Regions from separate parts of the Nocardioides marmoribigeumensis genome, predicted to be linked through region 2. Evidence: predicted binding sites of a transcription regulator. Region 2 holds the regulator's gene; each other region holds the start of a gene.
The links. The regulator LexA, encoded in region 2, represses DNA repair genes until DNA is damaged. The targets are predictions, from matches to a motif close to TCGAACANNTGTTCGA.
Positions count from the first base shown of each region.

Region 1 (5,948 bases), 2.1 Mb from region 2:
GCCATGAGCTCGGTGACCCGCGGCAGCATGAAGAGCAGGACGTACCACGACTTGAGCAGCTGGGGTCCGGCCACCGCGCGGAGGTAGGCCGCCGGGTGCGGCACCGAGACCGAGGTGAGGGACCGCACGGCCGGGTGGCTGCCCGCCACGAGCCACGCGACCGCGGCTCCCCAGTCGTGGCCGACGAGGTGGACCGGCCGGCCGATCGCGTCGAGCAGGGCCGCGGCGTCGTCGGCCAGGAGCGGCAGGGCGTAGTCGCGCCGGCGGATGGGCCGTGCGCCCGGGGAGTAGCCCCGCTGGTCGGGGGCGATCGTGCGGAACCCAGCCGCGTGGAGGTGGGCGGCCACCTGGTCCCAGCTCGCGGCGCGCTGGGGGAAGCCGTGCAGCAGCACGACCACGTCGCCCTCGAGCGGCCCGGTGTCACGGACGTCGAAGGTGAGGCCCGCGCGGGTGAAGCTGGTGATCCGGTCCTCGCCGAGGGGCGGTGCGTCGGGGGTCGGCATCCCGGCAGCGTAGTCACGCGCCCGCGTGCCACGGCCGTCACCGCTGGACGGCGTACCTCGTGGCGACGAAGTCGCCCATCTGCCTCACCCCCAGCAGCCGGAGAGGCGCCCGGCGCGGCAGGAGCGGGGCACCGGCGCCCAGGACGACGGGGGTGAGCTGCACATGGACCTCGTCGAGCAGCCCGGCGTCGAGGAACTGGCCGGCCAGGTCGCCACCCCCGACGACCCAGACGTCCTTGCCCTCCGCGGCCTCGACGAGCCGTGGGTGGAGCCCGGCGACGTCACCGGACCAGGTCTCGACGCGACCCGCGGCGGGGAGCCGGAGCTCGCGGTGCGTGCACACCCAGGTGGGCTGCTCGTAGGGCCACTGCTCGCGCGACGACGGCTCGTGCGCCGCGACCCACTCGTAGGTGGTCGACCCCATCACCAGCGCACCGATGTCGGCGACGAACGTGGGGTAGGCGTCGGGATGGTCCTCGGGGAGCGCGTGGTCGGTGTCGACCAGCCAGTCGAGGGAGTTGTGCTGGTCGGCGATGAACCCGTCGACGCTGGAGGCGGTGTAGAAGATCGTGCGAGCCATCGACCCATCGTGTCGGTGCCCACCGACAAGATGGAAGACATGCCCGCCAGTGCTCCTCAGCCGGTCCGCCACGTCACCGACGACGAGCGTCGCGCGCGGCTGGCGCGGAGGCACGGGCTCCACGCCGACCACCGGTTGTCCTCGGTGGAGGAGGTGGTCGGCGCGATGACCGTGCTGCACGCGACCGAGGCGGCGAGCGTCCACCTCGCGGTCGCCGCCCGCAGCGACCGGTCGGTCGCCGACGTCGAGCGGGCGCTCTACGACGACCGGTCGGTGGTCAAGCAGCTGGCGATGCGCCGGACCCTCTTCGTCTTCCCGCGCTCGCTCCTGCCCGCGGCGCTCGCGAGCTCGTCCGCGCGGGTCGCCGTCACCGAGCGGGCGCGCCACGCTGGCATGCTCGAGAAGGCCGGCCACACCGACGACGGCGCCACCTGGTTGCGCGAGGCCGAGGCCGCGTTCCTCACGGTCCTGGCCGACGGCGAGGCGCGGACGACGGCCGAGGTGCGCGCGGCTACACCCGACCTCGACGTGCTGGTCGACCCCGCTCCGGGCAAGTCCTACAGCTCCCCGACCCCGGTGGCGCCCTGGATCATGACGCACCTCGCCGCCGACGGCCTGCTCGTGCGCGGTCGCAACGCAGGGCACTGGCGGATCAACAAGCCGACCTGGACCCTGATGGAGACCTGGCTCGGCGAGGTCCCGTCGCGGCCCGACCCCGACGAGGGCTACGCCGCCCTGGTGGCCGGCTGGCTGCGCACGTTCGGTCCCGGCACCGAGGGCGACCTGCAGTGGTGGCTCGGCGACACCAAGGCCGTCGTACGCCGGGCCCTCGCCGGCCTCGGAGCCGTCCCGGTCTCGCTCGACTCGGGAGCGGTCGGGTGGGTCCTGCCCGACGACGTCGCCCCGGTCCGACACGTGTCCGCGTGGGCCGCGCTCCTGCCGGTCCTCGACCCGACGGTCATGGGCTGGAAGGCCCGCGGCTTCTACCTCCCCGACCCCGACCGCCACACCGACCGGGCCGGCAACATCGGTGCCACCGCCTGGTGGGACGGCCGCGTCGTCGGGGCGTGGTTCCAGTCCCCCGACGGACGGGTGCACGTGTCGGTCGAGAGCGAGGTCCCCGCGGCCGGCCGGCGGGCGCTGGAGGCCGAGGCCGCCCGGCTGACCGAGTGGCTCGACGGCGAGGTGGTCGGGACGATCTACAACTCGGTGGCCGCGCGCGAGGCGCGGGCCGCGTTGGGCTGACCCGCGGGCCGCCCCGGGCCGCAGCACGTTCTCCCCATCTTTCGAACTGGTGTTCGCTTGTGGTCCAGCGTGTGCTATGCTCTCCTCAGAGCCCGGAGATCTCGAGCCAGACGCCGCCGTCAGAGCGGACCACCTGCGCCATCTCGGGGGTATGGGCTCAGCTGCGATGGTTCGAACGGTGATCTAGCCCGGTGAGGGCCCCCGGAGCGGCGACCAGCAGACACACGCGCCCGTGTGACTGTCCTGTCGCCGATCCGTGGAGGAGGCCCGCAGCGTGACCCAGTCCCTGCCGCAGCCGTCCTCCTCCGCCGTGCCCGAGCACCCGGTGCTGACCGCGCTGGACGCGATCGAGACCGCGTTGGTCTCGGTCGTCCAGGTCAACCCGGCGTTCATGCGCACCGAGACCAAGGCCCTCGCCCTGAGGAGGCTCGCACGGGCCGAGGCGCAGGTGGTCGAGCTGCGGATGCGGATCATGGCCGACGCGGACGACGTGGCCGCAGACGTCGCAGCCCGGGACGTCGCGGGGTGGTACTCCCAGGCCACCCGCACCGAGACCGCTGCGGCCAAGGCCGACGCCGGGCTCGCAGCCGACCTCGACCGCCGGTGGACAGCAGTGGCCGCGGCGATGAGGACCGGGGACGTGTCGCTGGCCCAGGCGCGGACGATGGCCCGCTCGCTCCAGGGGCTGGCGCCGTGGGTCGACGCCGAGGTCCTCGAGAAGGCGGAGGCCCACCTGGTCGCCCTCGCTGCGGACCACGGCCCGCGACAGCTGGCCGCGCTCGGCCGCAAGATCCTCGAGGTCGTGGCCCCCGAGGTCGCCGAGGAGGTCGAGGCCCGTCGCCTGGCCGCGCTCGAGACCGACGCCGAGGAGGGCGCGACCCTGCGGCTGCGCCGCAAGGCCGACGGGCGCATCGCGTTCACCGGCGAGATCGACGAGGTGTCCGGCACGCGGTTCGCGGTCTACCTCGAGGCCTTCACCAACCCGCGCAAGGCCAGCACGCTCGACCCGACCGACGGTGCCAGCGGCGACGACGGCACCCTGACCAGCCACCCCGACCCGGTCCAGCGGCTCCCGCGCCCGCGTCGGCTGGGGCAGGCGTTCTGCACGTTCCTCGAGACCGTCGACCCCCAGCGGCTGCCCGTCCACGGCGGCAACGCCACCCAGATCGTCGTCACGATCGACTACGACGCGCTGTGCAAGGAGCTCGGCACCGCCGAGGTGCTCACCACCGCCGCGATCCCCGGCGGCCTCGTCGACGGCGTCTCCGCGACGAGCAACCAGCTCACGGCCGCGCAGACCCGGCGCCTGGCCTGCAACGCCCAGATCCTCCCCGTCGTCCTCGGCGGCAAGTCCCAGATCCTCGACTATGGCTACAACCGGCGGCTGTTCTCACCGGCCCAGCAACGAGCCCTGCTCCTGCGCGACCGGACCTGCCGCGCCGAGGGCTGCGACGTCCCCGGCACCTGGGCGGAGGCCCACCACTGGCTCCCGTGGGGCCGGTTCGGCAAGACCGACATCGACAACGCCGTCCTGCTCTGCAGCCACCATCACCACCGCGCCCACGACGACCGCTACCTCGCCGTCCGGCTGCCCAACGGCGACGTCCGCTTCAACCGCCGCAGATAGGCCGACCTGACCCGGGGCGTCCACCCATCTCGACGTCACCGTCCGAGCGACGATGCTGCTCGTCGCCGCACAGCACGTCGTCAACGACCGAGCACGGAGGTGCCTCGTGTACGTCCCGCCCTTCAACGCCATGGACGAGGAGGATCGGATGCGTGCGTTCGTCGCCCAGAGCGGCGCGGCGCAGCTGGTCACGGTCGGCGCCGACGGCTACCCCGTGGCGACGCTGCTCCCGATCATCTGGAGCGGGACGCGTCGTCCCCACCTGGAACTACTCAGCCGTCGAGCTCAGGGCACCGTCGAGGTCTTCCACGACGTCCACCGGTTGCGCGAGGCCGTCACCCGGCTCACGGCCAAGCTGAGCCAGAACCGTTCGTCCGCCGACCAGGACGGCGTCGTCGCCGGGCTGCTCGCGGAGCCGGACGCCGCCAGCCACGCGGTGGCCGAGGAGATGCGGGCTGGGCCGCCAGGATTCACGCCAACGTCGCGAGGTCGGTGTTGGCACCACACACCACGAGCGCGACCTTCTCGCCCTCGGCCGGGACGTAGCCGCCGGAGGTGAGGGCGGCGTACGCCGTGGCAGCGCCGGGCTCTGACGGGAGGCGGAAGTCCTGCCACAGGCGGGTGCGGGCCCGGAGGATCTCGTCCTCGGTGACCAGGACCGAGACGGGCGCTTCGGCCCGGGTGGCGGCGAACGCCAGCTCGCCGAGGCGGCGTGCGCCGAGGGAGTCGGCTGCCACGCCGCCGACCTCGACGTCGACCGGTTCGCCGGCGGCCAGGGCGGCGTGCAGGGTCGGGCAGCGCTCGGGCTCGACGGCGACCATGCGGGCCCGACCGAGCGCGGAGGCGGCGATGCCGGCGTACAGCCCTCCACCGCCGACCGCGACGACGATCGTGTCGATGCCCGGCTCGTCCTCGAGGATCTCCTCGGCGATCGTGCCCGCACCGGCCGCGACCTCGAGCTGGTCGTAGGCGTGCAGCAGCACCGCCCCGTGCTCCTCGGCGAACCGCACCGAGGCCAGGTGCGCCTCGGCGAACTCAGCGCCCACGGGTCGCACCTCGGCGTCGTAGGCCCGGATGCGGTCGACCTTGACCTGCGGCGCCGCCTCGGGCACGAACACCGTGCACCGCACGCCGAGCTCGCGCGCGGCGAAGGCCTGCGCCAGGCCGGCGTTGCCACCGGAGGCGATGACCACCCCGCCCCCGCCGATCTCGCCGGCCTCGAGCCCGGCGAGCTGGCGGTTGAACGCGCCACGGGTCTTGAAGACGCCGCAGTGCTGGAGGAGCTCGCACTTCATCCAGACGGAGTCCCGCTGCGCCGGCGGCAGCAAAGGCGTACGACGGACCCGGCCGTCGATGCGACGGGCGGCGTCGAGCACGTCCTGGCGGGTGACCCTCACGCGTCGCGGTAGCGCAGGGCCTGCGCGGCCCGGGTGCCGACCTCGTCGACGCCGGCCGGCTCGGCGCCCTTGGTCCAGTCCTCGGGGTCGGCGGCGTACTGCGTGCCGTAGGCCGCGGTGTCGCGCTGGATGCGCCAGCCCTCGGCGAGCGGGCCGAGGTCGAGGGCGTCGTAGCCGAGCTCGTCGAGCAGCTCGGTGACGTTCTTCTTGGCGTCCGCGTCGTCGCCGGCGATGGCCAGCGCGCTGCGGTCCTCGGCGCCCGAGGGACGAGCGAGCGTCGCGAGGTGCTGGAAGAAGATGTTGTTGAAGACCTTCACCACGTGGCTCTCGGGCAGGTGCGCCTGCAGCAGCTCGGAGGTGGTGGTCGACTCGTCCTCGAGCTCGGCGATCTCGCCGTCGCGCTGCGGGTAGTAGTTCATGGTGTCGAGCACGGTCTTGCCGCGCAGCGGCTCGACGGGCACGTCGCGGTAGGCCTTGAGCGGGATCGTCACGAGCACGACGTCGCCGGCCTCGGCCGCCTCCTCGGCGGTGGCGGCGCGGGCGTGGTCGCCCAGGCTCTCGACCAGGTCGGTCAGGGTCTCGGGACCCCTGCTGTT
Region 1 covers NZ_JAVDYG010000001.1:2,155,549-2,161,496, reverse strand. Annotated here, with positions in the region: gene J2S63_RS10315 (alpha/beta fold hydrolase) at 1-503, opposite strand, end outside; gene J2S63_RS10310 (dihydrofolate reductase family protein) at 541-1,083, opposite strand; gene J2S63_RS10305 (winged helix DNA-binding domain-containing protein) at 1,123-2,328, shown strand; gene J2S63_RS10300 (HNH endonuclease signature motif containing protein) at 2,603-3,955, shown strand; gene J2S63_RS10295 (threonine/serine dehydratase) at 4,426-5,352, opposite strand; gene J2S63_RS10290 (NAD(P)-binding domain-containing protein) at 5,349-5,948, opposite strand, start outside.
Region 1: the regulator LexA is predicted to act here: its motif matches at 2,370-2,385, upstream of J2S63_RS10300 (HNH endonuclease signature motif containing protein).

Region 2 (5,948 bases):
GCCTGGTCCAGCGAACGGGTCGGGGTGGTGAGCTGGCTGCCCTGGAGGTAGCGGACGTTGTCGTTGACGTCGGTGTAGATCTCGTCCTCCATCCACATCGCCGTGCCCTCCATGAACCAGTCGTCCTCGTCGACGTCGTAGGCGAACTGGACGGCGTGGAAGAACTCGTGGGCAGCGGTCACCTCGAGATTGGCCGTGACGGTCTGGCTGGCCCCGAACTGGTCGGGGGAGAAGTCGTTGTCCAGGACGCAGTAGCCCGAGGCCGAGCGGCCGGAGGCCATGCCCTCGGGAGCGCAGTAGCCGAACAGGCCGTCGTCGCCGATGTCGGCGAGGTAGACGTCGAGCCGGTTGTCGCCACCGCGACCGCGGTCGGGGCGTGGTGCGCGATAGCCGCCCTGGGTGACGATGCGGTCCCAGACGTGCTCCATCACCTGCTTGGTGAGGGCGACCTGGCCACGTGAGGCCTTGTCGGACGTGCTGGTCACCCGCCACACGCACACGTGCGTGGAGCAGGAGCGCCGGGGCTTGACGCGGTAGCCGTCGCCGTTGGGGTCGTTGACGCCCTGGGACGGCCGAGCCAGGACCGAGCGGGCCGCCGCCCGGTCGCCGGGGTCGAGGTAGCGCAGCCCGACCTTGAGGGCACGCAGGGTGAGGGTGAAGTCGGATCGGTCGCCGACGGGACGGGCCGGCGCCGGGCGACCCGCAGCGAGCCGGTGCTGGGCCCGGTCGAGGGCCGCCTCGGCGGCGCGTCGCCCGGCGTTCCAGGTGGAGACGCGGGCACTGGCCGCGGCGCCCGCCTCACGCAGGGTGGCGCCGACGCCGACGCCGACCTGGGCGGTCGTCGCTGCGTCCGCGGGGCCGGCGGCCAGGCTCGCCAGGCCCAGCGGGGTGGCGAGGGCCAGGGCGGTGACGGTCGCGGCGAACCGGGAACGCAGAGGGGGCACGAGACGTCCTGGGTGCGGGGATCGGGGTGCCGGCCGCGCGGGCCGGGGCGGTCCGGAGCGGACCGCCGCCAAGCCTATGTCAGAACCCGTGTCCGGAGCGGGACCTTCAGACCCGACGCAGGACGGTGGTGACCTTGCCCAGGATCGTCGCGTGCGTGCCGTCGATGGGCTCGTAGGCCTCGTTGTGGGGGAGCAGCCAGACGTGGCCGTCCTTGCGCTGGAAGGTCTTGACGGTGGCCTCGCCGTCGAGCAGGGCCGCCACGATGTCGCCGTTGTCGGCGGTGGCCTGCTGGCGCACCACGACGTAGTCGCCGCTGCAGATGGCAGCGTCGAGCATCGAGTCGCCCACCACCTCGAGGAGGAACAGCGTGCCCTCGCCGACCAGCTCGCGGGGGAGCGGGAAGACCGACTCGACCCGCTCCTCGGCGAGGATCGGACCGCCGGCGGCGATGCGCCCGACGACCGGGACGTAGGCAGGGGTCGGCTGGGCGTCGTCGATGCCGGTCTCGTCGATCCCGCCCTCGGGCACCTCGGGCTCGGCCGGGCCGGCGACGGTCAGCGCGCGGGGCCGGTTGGGGTCACGACGGATGAAGCCCTTGTCCTCCAGCGTGCGGAGCTGGTGGGCGACCGAGGAGGAGCTGGTCAACCCGACCTTCTCGCCGATCTCGCGCATGCTCGGCGGATAGCCCCGGGTCTGGAGCGACTCCCGGATCACGGTCAGGACCCGCTGCTGTCGGGGGGTGAGCCCCGAGGCGTCGGGAGGCCCGTCGGGCAGCTCGCTCACGTTGGAGCGTCCTCGTGAGGGGGTCGTCGCGCTGCGCTCCTTGCGCTCCATGAGCTCCGCCTTCCAAGCCGGTGTGGTGTCGGGATGACGGGGCCCACGCTATGCCCAGCGACCGACCGAGTTCAAACACGTGTTCGAACGCGGCGTGTCGACCGCGCGCGGCGGCGTGGTGGGCCGCCCTCCCCGCCCGGTGTCGAACATCTGTTCGGCCCAGCCCTTGCGCGATGCTGCTCGCCCCCCTATCTTCGATCACATGTTCGATCGAACATGCGTTCGACGGACAGCTTCACGGAAATGTCGGTGGGCGCGGTTGGACTGCTCCTGACGCCGAGAAGCCAGGCGACAGGGGTCGCAGAGCAAGGAGGACACGATGAGCACGATGGTGATCGCAGGAGGCCGCCGCACGGTGGCGAGCCGTCCGGTCCCGCAGGTCCGGGTGGGCCAGGTCCGCCAGGTCCGCCAGGTCCGGCCCGTGGAGACCGACCGGGCCCCGGTCCGGCTGACCCGGCGCGGGCGTCTGGTGCTCACGCTGGTCCTGACCGTGATGGTGGTCCTCGGCCTGCTCGCGGCGGGTGGCGCGTCCTTCGCGACGCGCGAGGCGGGCGACCCGCAGCCCATCCGCACGGTCGAGGTGGAGCGGGGGCAGACGCTGTGGGGGATCGCCGCGACGATCGCCGAGCCCGGCGAGGTCCGCGACATGGTCTACACGATCGAGCGGCTCAACTCGCTCCCGGACGCGACCCTCACCGAGGGTCAGGTCCTGGCGGTCCCGCGGGGCTGACGAGCCCGGGACCCCCGATCCGCCACCGGCTCCCTCGACCCGGGTCGGTGGCACGGGCAGGCCGTGGAGCGGGGCCCTCGCACGTGCCCCGCTCCACGGCGGCCCCTCACGAGGGCCCACCGGGGCCGTGCCCCCTCAGGGCGGCTGCCACGCCGGCGGCGATGAGGCCCTGTCCGGCGGTGTAGGTCGCCATGACCACGGCGTCCGACCGCGGGGTCGGTGAGCTCAGCACGAATCGGCGCAGCGCGATGGTCGCGTCAGAGGCGAGGAAGGTCGCCGTGCCGACGACCACGGTGCGGCGCGCGCTCGGTGCGACGTCGTCGCCCAGGCGGGAGGAGGTGGCGACCATCGACGACAGGATCCCGGCGTACGCCACGACCGGCGCGCGGAGTGCGGGTGCGCGGCGTCCCGCGGCCCAGGCCAACGCCGGCCCCAGGGTCGCGAACGTGGCGGCCGCGGCCTTCGTGCCGGTCAGGTGGCTGCGGTCGTGCCGGGGGCGCGCCCTGCTGGCGAAGGCGGTGACGTAGGCGATGTGGGCACCGAAGAACGACCCCAGGCCGGCGAGGAAGGCCCGCTCGCCCTGGCCGAGGAGGGCGACGTCCCCGGCCCCGGACAGGGCCTGGGCGACGAGGGTCCCGCGGCGCAGCACGGAGGCCTCCTGGGGGGTCGCCAGCGAGAAGGCGCTCGCCAGCGCCGGCATGAGCAGCGGCTTGGTGAGCCTGCGCCACCGGCGCACCGACGGGTCGGCGTGGCCGGCCAGCCGGGTGTCAACCAGGGCCAGCGCGGTGTACGCCCGCGCGGCTGCGAGCGCCTGCGGGTGCCGCAGGAGCGGCCGGGCCGGGGCGCTGGGTCGGGACGGATGCGGAGGGGCCGGGGGAGAGGGGGTCACGGGAGGCATCCTGCCGACTGCGGGCGCTCCGCGTCCTCAGGTCCAGGACCAGCGCCTGGACGGTAGCGAGGGTGAGGGCGGCGCCCAGCCCCCCGCCGACCAGGGCGACCGCGGCGGGCAGCCAGCTGGTGGGTCGTCCGGTCAGCGCGGCCTCGGCGAAGTGGGCGACCCCGACCACCTGGACCAGCGTGATCGCGACCAGGACCGCGGTGGCCGTCACGAGCGCTGCGCGGGTGACGCCGCGGCGGTGGCGTGGGACGTGGGCGGGCTTGCGAGGCACCGGGTCATTGTGCCGTGCGATGTGCCGTGCGCGGTGTCGTGCGAGGCCGCTCGCGACACGCGACAGGCCCGATCTGCGAGGAGGGTTGCGCCCGTCCGCAACTGGGCGTACGTTCTCCCCCACATCTAGTAGTTACACGGCTGTAGTTCTCCACAGATAGTGGTTACTACTCCACATGATCTGGCCAGTTCTCCCCACGTTCCACACACCTCCGTCCACAGGCAGGGGAGGGGAGCAGGCCGAGACCCCCGCCCCGCGCCACCCCGTCAGCAGCCGTCAGCACCCCGTCACCCGTCCCCCGGGAGGAGGCCTCCGATGCACTGTCCGTTCTGCCGCCACACCGACACCAGGGTCCTCGACAGCCGGGTCAGCGAGGACGGCGGCGCGATCCGCCGCCGGCGCACGTGCTCGGAGTGCGCCCGCCGCTTCAGCACCGTCGAGCAGATGCAGCTCGTGGTGGTCAAGCGCTCCGGAGCCACCGAGCCGTTCACCCGCGACAAGGCGATCGCGGGGGTGCGCAAGGCCTGCAAGGGGCGCCCGGTCACCGAGGACCAGCTGGCCCGGCTCGGGCAGCGCGTCGAGGAGGCCCTGCGCGGCGCGGGCTGGGCCGAGGTGCCTGCCCACGAGGTGGGGATGGCGATCCTCGAGCCGCTCAGCGCCCTGGACGAGGTGGCCTACCTCCGCTTCGCCAGCGTCTACCGCGCCTTCGAGTCCGCCGACGACTTCGAGTCCGAGATCGCCGAGCTGCGCTCCCGTGCCTGCGGCGACCCGCTCCACGCGGCCGGGGCGCCCACCTGAGACCACCCTGGCGCGTCGTGGGGAAGCGGCGCGCCGGGGTGTACCACCTGCTTCTCCCCACCGCACGACCAGAGCACCACAGCACGACAGCACGACCGGAATGAGCAGACAGCCACCACGGTTCCATCAACGGAGAGGGACAACGGCATGACAGAGACGGTGAACAGCCCCGCCAAGCAGCGCGGCGCACGCAAGTCAGGCATCAAGATCGAGCGGGTGTTCAGCACCGAGGGCGTGCACCCCTACGACGAGGTGACCTGGGAGCGTCGCGACGTCGTGCAGACCAACTGGAAGACCGGAGAGGCGGTCTTCGAGCAGCGCAACGTCGAGTTCCCCGAGTTCTGGTCCGTCAACGCCTCGACGATCGTCACCACGAAGTACTTCCGCGGCGCGGTCGGCACCGACGAGCGCGAGTCCAGCCTGCGTCAGCTGATCGACCGCGTGGTGCACAAGTACCGCGAGGGCGGGGAGGCCCACGGCTACTTCACCAGCCTGGCCGAGGCCGAGCTGTTCGAGCACGAGCTCACCTGGCTGCTGCTGCACCAGTACTTCTCGTTCAACTCCCCGGTGTGGTTCAACGTCGGCACGCCTGCCCCGCAGCAGGTCTCCGCGTGCTTCATCCTCTCGGTCGACGACTCGATGGACTCGATCCTCAACTGGTACAAGGAGGAGGGCTTCATCTTCAAGGGCGGCTCCGGTGCCGGCCTCAACCTCTCCCGCATCCGCTCCTCCAAGGAGCTGCTCTCCTCCGGTGGCACCGCGTCGGGCCCGGTCTCCTTCATGCGTGGTGCCGACGCCTCCGCCGGCACGATCAAGTCCGGCGGCGCGACCCGCCGCGCGGCCAAGATGGTCGTCCTCGACGTGGACCACCCCGACATCGAGGAGTTCGTCGAGACCAAGGCGCGCGAGGAGAACAAGATCCGCGCGCTGCGCGACGCCGGGTTCGACATGGACCTGGGCGGCCGCGACATCACCTCCGTGCAGTACCAGAACGCCAACAACTCGGTCCGCGTCTCCGACGAGTTCATGCGTGCGGTGGAGAACGGCACGTCGTTCGACCTGCGCGCCCGCATGACCGGCGAGTCGATCGAGCAGGTCGACGCCCGCGAGCTGTTCCGCAAGATCGCGGTGGCGGCGTGGGAGTGCGCCGACCCGGGCCTGCAGTACGACGACACGATCAACGACTGGCACACCAACCCCGAGACCGGCCGCATCACCGCCTCCAACCCCTGCTCGGAGTACATGTCGCTGGACAACTCCTCGTGCAACCTGGCCTCGCTCAACCTGCTCAAGTTCCTCAAGGACGACGACACCTTCGACGCGCCGCTGTTCGCCAAGGCCGTCGAGCTGATCATCACCGCGATGGACATCTCGATCTGCTTCGCGGACTTCCCGACCGAGTCGATCGGCAAGACCACCGTCGACTACCGCCAGCTCGGCATCGGCTACGCCAACCTCGGCGCGCTGCTGAT
Region 2 covers NZ_JAVDYG010000001.1:40,499-46,446, reverse strand. Annotated here, with positions in the region: gene J2S63_RS00170 (MXAN_6640 family putative metalloprotease) at 1-944, opposite strand, end outside; gene lexA (transcriptional repressor LexA) at 1,051-1,779, opposite strand; gene J2S63_RS00160 (LysM peptidoglycan-binding domain-containing protein) at 2,099-2,509, shown strand; gene J2S63_RS00155 (lysoplasmalogenase) at 2,616-3,398, opposite strand; gene nrdR (transcriptional regulator NrdR) at 3,994-4,476, shown strand; gene J2S63_RS00145 (vitamin B12-dependent ribonucleotide reductase) at 4,624-5,948, shown strand, end outside.

Region 3 (5,948 bases), 2.9 Mb from region 2:
AGTCGCTCCCCGGTCTGCCAGGCGGTGAAGATCGCGCGCAGCGCCTCGACGTACTCCGCCATGCGCGCGGCGGGGCGCGACCACGGCATCGAGTAGCGCCGGGTGATGTGCGGCTTGATCTGCGGCCCCAGCCCGAGGACGAGACGGCCCCCGCTGAGCCGGTGCACGTCGTACGCCGAGTAGGCCGTGGCCATCGGCGTGCGCGCGAAGGCGAGCGCCACCGACGTCCCCAGGCGCACGCGGCTGGTCGTGGTGGTCGCCAGCGCGAGGGCGACGAACGGGTCGTGGCTGGCCTCGGCCACCCAGACGCCGGCGTCCGGGGACCGCGGCCGCGAACGCGGGGAGCTGCTCGGGGGAACCGTGGAACGCGAGGTCGATCGGCAGGCTGGTCACCCGCCGATCCTGCCGGGTGGCGATCAGGTTCCGGTCAGGTCTCGCCGGGCAGACTGGCGGGGTCCTGCCCGTGGTGGTCCGTCGGAGGTGTCGTGATCGGTCGTCGTGCCAGGTCCACGCTCGCGGCCCTCCTGGTCGGTCCGCTCCTCGCCGCATGCTCGGGCGGTGCTCCGGCGACGCCGTCGGTGAGCCCGGGCGCTCACGCGGCCCGGGTGACCAAGCTGCTCGTCGTCGTGGTCGAGAACCACTCGCTCGACCAGATGCGCCGCGACCTGCCCTACACGTTCGGGCTGGCGAAGAAGTACGGCTACGCGACCGGCTACACCGCCCTCACGCACCCCTCGGAGCCCAACTACCTCGGCATCGTCGGCGGTGACACGTTCGGCGTCACCGACGACGGGCCGCCGTCCGAGCACGTCGTCCACGGGCGGTCGGTGTTCGGCCAGGCGCTCGCCTCCGGGCACACGGCTCGGGTCTACGCCGAGGGGATGACGAGCTCGTGCGCGCTGACGGACGGCGGCGACCGCTACGCGGTCAAGCACAACCCGTGGGCCTACTTCGTCGACGAGCGCGACGCCTGCTCGGTCGACGACGTCAGCCTCGACCAGCTGTCCCCCGACGTGGAGGCGGGCCACCTGCCCGACGCCGGCCTGCTCGTCCCCAACCTCTGCCACGACGCCCACGACGCCGACTGCGACCTCTCCGACGCCGACGCGTGGATGGAGGAGCAGCTCGGCCTGGTGATGTCCGGCCGCGACTTCGAGTCGGGTCGCCTGGCCGTCGTCGTCACCGCCGACGAGGACGACCACCACCAGGACAACAAGGTCCTCACGGCCGTCTTCCACCCCGGCCTGGACGGCAAGGTGGTCTCGACCCCGTTGACGCACTACAGCCTCACCCGGCTGTACGACGACGTGCTGGGCGTGCCCCACCTGCGCGGGGCCGCCGACGCCCCCGACCTGGCCAAGGCGTTCGGGCTCGACGTGGGTCCTGCCGGCTGAGGGGCTCCCCCCTGACCTCGCCTCCACGTCTCCACAGGATTCGAACTGGTGTGTGTATATCAGCAGGGGTGGGGTAGACTGAGGGCAGAGCCCGGAGATCTCGAGCCAGACGCCGCCGTCAGAGCGGACCACCTGCGCCATCTCGAGGGGGAGGGGCTCGAGCTGCGAGGGTCCGAATGGTGATCTTGCCCCGGAAGTGATCGGGGTCCCCGGAGTGGCGACCAGCCGATGCGCCTGCCTGCGTGTCGTGCTTCGTCGTCGATCCGTGAAGAGGAGCCCGCACCGTGACCGAGTCGTCGCTGGAGTCGTCGCCGTCTGGTGTGCCGGAGCATCCGGTGCTGGCCGCACTGGAGGCGATCGAGGGCGCGCTGGGGTCGGTCGTGCAGGTCAACCCCTCGTTCATGCGCACCGAGACCAAGGCGGAGGCCCTGACGCGGCTGGCTCGGGCCGAGGCCCGGATGGTCGAGCTGCGGATGCGGATCATGGCCGATGCCGACGACGTCGCCGCGGACGCAGCGGCCCGTGACGTCGGCGGCTGGTACGCCCACCAGACGCGCACCGACCCCGCGACCGCGAAGGTCGAGGCAGCCCTCGCCGTGGCCCTGGACCGCCGCTGGACCCAGGTCGCCGAGGCGATGCGTGCCGGGGACCTCTGCCTGGCCCAGGCCCGGGTGATCGCCCGATCGCTGACCGCGCTGGCCCCGTGGGTCGAGGCCGACGTCCTGGCCGAGGCGCAGACCGCCCTGGTGGAGCTGGCCACCGACCACGGTCCCCGCCAGCTGGCCGCCCTCGGTGCGCGGATTGTGACCGTGGTCGCCCCCGATCTCGCCGATGAGATCGAGGCCCTGCGCCTGGAGGCAGAGGAGGCCGACGTCGAGGACAAGATCAGGCTCACCGTGCGCCACCACGCCGACGGCACCATCCGCGGCAGCTTCGTCCTGGACAAGCTCGGCGGCACACGCCTCGCGGTGCTCCTCGACGCCTACACCAACCCCCGCCAGCACCACCACCGCACCGAGACCACCGAGACCACCGACGGCCCCGGCGGCCCCGGCGGCCCCGACGGCCCCTGCTCGGCAGAGGCCGGCTCGGGACAGACCGACCAGGCTGAGCCGGCCACCTCCCTGAGCGGCCCGCACCCCGACCCGGTCGAACGACTCCCACGCGGCCGCACGCTGGGCAAGGCCTTCTGTGCGCTGCTGGAGTCCCTCGACCCAGCCGCACTGCCCCGCCACGGAGGCGACCAGACCCTGCTGCAGATCACCATCGGTCTTGAGGACATCTGCAAGAAGCTCGCCGCCGGCACCATCCTGACCACCGCCGCGATCCCCGGCACCCCCAGCGCGGAGACCGCGGTCGACCGGATCTCCGCCTCCGAGGTCCGCCGTCTGGCCTGCAACGCCCGCATCCTGCCCGTCGTCCTCGGTGGGAAGTCCGAGATCCTCGACCTCGGCCGCGACCGACGGCTGTTCTCCCCCGCCCAGCAACGCGCGATGCTGCTGCGCGACCGCACCTGCCGCGCCGAGGGCTGCACCATCCCCGGCACCTGGGCAGAAGCCCACCACTGGATCCCCTGGGGCAAGCTCGGCGACAGCGACCTCGACGACGGGGTCCTGCTCTGCTCCCATCACCACCACCGCATCCACCAAGAGACCCGATGGAGAGCCGAACGACTCCCCAACGGAGACGTCCGCTTCCACCGCCGACGGTAACCCGTCAGGTCGAGCGTTGGCCCCGTCAGGTCGAGGGTCGACCTCGCAGGCGTGGCTGGCGACTAGGTTCGCTGCATGAGCCACTTCACCTGGCTTCCGGCCAACCAGGCAGCGACGGAGGACGTCGAGGCGGTCTTCGCGACCGGGGGAGCGCACAAGTGCCGGTGCCAGGCGCTGAAGGTTCCGGGCTGGATCTGGCGCGACACCACCCAGGAGGAACGGGACGCCGCCCTGCTGGAGCAGACCGCCTGCGGCACCAGCGGGCCGACGTCGGGCCTGGTCGGCTACGTCGACGGTGAGGCGGCCGGCTGGGTCGCGGTCGAGCCGCGGGAGAACTACCCCAGGCTGTGGAGCCGGAAGCAGGCGTGGATGCGGACGGACCCCGACCTCGAGCGCGTCTGGTCGGTCGTGTGCTTCGTCGTGCGCCAGGGCTGGCGCCGGACGGGACTGATGTACGAGCTCGCCGGCGCCACGGTCGAGTACGGCGAGCAGGTCGGCGCCCGCGTCCTGGAGGGCTACCCGATCGAGCCGCCGCCCGGCGGGAGGGTGATCTGGGACGAGGCCTCGGTCGGGCTGGTGCAGGTGTTCCTCGAGGCCGGCTACGAGGTGGTGGCCTGGCCCACCGTGCGGAGGAGGGTGGTGCGGCGGCAGCTGGCACCGGTCGCTCTCAGTGGCGAGGGTCGTCGGCGCGGAACCGGGCCCGGAGCCAGCTGTTGATCCCCGGTGCCAGGCCCTTGGCCTTCGGCAGGTCGGCGACGGGAGCGACGGTGAGGGCGACGCCGTCGGGCAGGGCCCACTTGAGCTCGTGGTAGACCGCCGACAGCGTGTCGTCGGAGTCCACGAAGGCCAGCCCGCCGGCGGCGACCACGACCTCCCGCCAGGGCCCGGCCAGGTCGGTGGCGGGGTCGAGCTCGTGGAGGTCGGCCGAGGTCCAGGCGACGTACACCGTCATCGCGCCAGTCTGCCCTGCGGAGCGCCGCCGCCCGGGTCAGGCCGCCGTGCGGCCGTTCGGCGTACGACGGAGGGGTGCGAACCGCCACCAGGCGACGGCGGCCAGGACCAGGAGGAGGTTCTGGAACAGGCCGACCTCGCCGGCGAACCAGCCGCTGTGCTCGGTGTCCGTGGTGAGCGGGCCGACCACGTGGTAGAGCCCGGCGTTGACCATCGCGTGCACCACCAGACCCGGCCAGATGCCCCACCGCAGCTGCATGCTCGCGAGGATCGCGCCCAGCGCGGCGGTGCCGATCGTGAACGACGTGAGGGCGAACCACAGGGGCGTCCCGGCCGGTGTGCCACCGAGGAACAGCATGAGCGGCCAGTGGAACATCCCCCAGACCAGGCCGGTGGCGAGCACGACCGTGCGCGGTCCGGCGACCTCCGCGAGGCGGGTGGTCATCAGGCCTCGCCAGCCGAGGTCCTCGCCGAGCGCGAGGACGACGTACGGCAGGCCGAGGACCGTGCAGCCGAGCACCGCCAGCAGGCCGAGCTCGCCGCCGTCGAAGCCGGCCAGTCCGAAGGTCCACACGAGGACGCCTGCCAGGACCGTCGGCAGCAGGCCGACCGCCCACGCGATCGCGAGCGTGCGGGCCGGTGGGCGACGGAAGCCGAGCGGCGCTCGTCGGCCGCGGGGCGTGGTGGCGCGGGCGACCAGGGCACCGATGGTGGGGAAGAGCGCCTGGCCGTACATCGAGAGCTGGCCCAGGGCGCTGGCGTCCTCGATGTGCCGCACGTCCACGCCCTCGGCCAGGCCGGCGGTGGTGCTGAGCGCGAGCAGGGAGAACGTCGTGCCGAGGAAGACCGCCACCTCGCGGGTGGCGTCCGAGCGCGGCGAGGCCGGCGTCTCGTGGCGGGCGGTGTCGAGCTGGGTCATGGTCGTGCCTTTCTTGTCTGTCTGATGAGAAGTGAGGAGCGGTGGGTCAGGGGAGGAGGCCTGGCAGCAGCGCGACGCGGTGCTCCTGGGCCAGGGCGAGCAGCAGGCCCGGGTCCTCGGCGGCGAGACGGTCCTCGTGCAGCAGGAGGTGCTCGGCCCCGGCGGGGGCGACGAGGACGAGGACGACGGAGTCGGTGAGCGCGCGGTAGCGGTGGCTCGTGCCGGGCGGCACGTGCAGCACCGCCGAGGCGCCGACGACCTGCTCGCCGTCGGCACCCGCGACCGCGACCTCGCCCTCGAGCACCACGTAGACGACGTCGTCGTCGGTGTGCCGGCGGGGCGGGACCTCCGCGCCCGCCGCGAGCTCGCGCACGAGCACGGCGAGACGACCTTGCGTCCGGTCGCCCGAGACCAGCAGTCGGTCGCCCGCGCGGGCCGGCCGAGCCGGATAGGGTGACCCGGCCATGCGTGGATCGGTGTCCGGGAGCCAGTTGCTCGCTGCTGCCTGCTCGTCCATGGCCCCACCGTCACGCCTCGCGCTGGGAGCCCACTGGGACGTCACTGGGACGGCGACCGGGACGGGCCGGTCGTGCTGAGCTTCGCGCTGCTCGGACCCCTCGAGGTGCGCCGCGACGGTGTCCCGGTCGACCTCGGGCCCCGCCGCCACGTCGAGCTGCTCTCCCTGCTGCTGGTGCGGCCGCGCACCGTGGTGCCGGCCGACACGCTGGTCGAGCAGCTGTGGGACGGCCGGCCGCCGGCGACGGCGGCCAACACGCTGCAGGGGTACGTCGCGGGGCTGCGTCGCGCGCTCGAGCCCGGCCGTGCGGCCAGGCAGCCCGCGCAGGTGCTGGTGACCCACCCGCTGGGCTACAGCCTCGCGGTGCCGGACGACGCCGTCGACCTCGCCGACTTCCGCCGCGGCGTCGCGGCCGCCAGGGCCTCGGGCGACCCGGCGGCGGTGCGCGAGGCCCT
Region 3 covers NZ_JAVDYG010000001.1:2,988,466-2,994,413, forward strand. Annotated here, with positions in the region: gene J2S63_RS14345 (TIGR03617 family F420-dependent LLM class oxidoreductase) at 1-302, opposite strand, end outside; gene J2S63_RS14350 (alkaline phosphatase family protein) at 486-1,394, shown strand; gene J2S63_RS14355 (HNH endonuclease signature motif containing protein) at 1,679-3,106, shown strand; gene J2S63_RS14360 (GNAT family N-acetyltransferase) at 3,182-3,823, shown strand; gene J2S63_RS14365 (hypothetical protein) at 3,774-4,058, opposite strand; gene J2S63_RS14370 (CPBP family intramembrane glutamic endopeptidase) at 4,095-4,976, opposite strand; gene J2S63_RS14375 (cupin domain-containing protein) at 5,023-5,493, opposite strand; gene J2S63_RS14380 (ATP-binding protein) at 5,566-5,948, shown strand, end outside.
Region 3: the regulator LexA is predicted to act here: its motif matches at 1,435-1,450, upstream of J2S63_RS14355 (HNH endonuclease signature motif containing protein).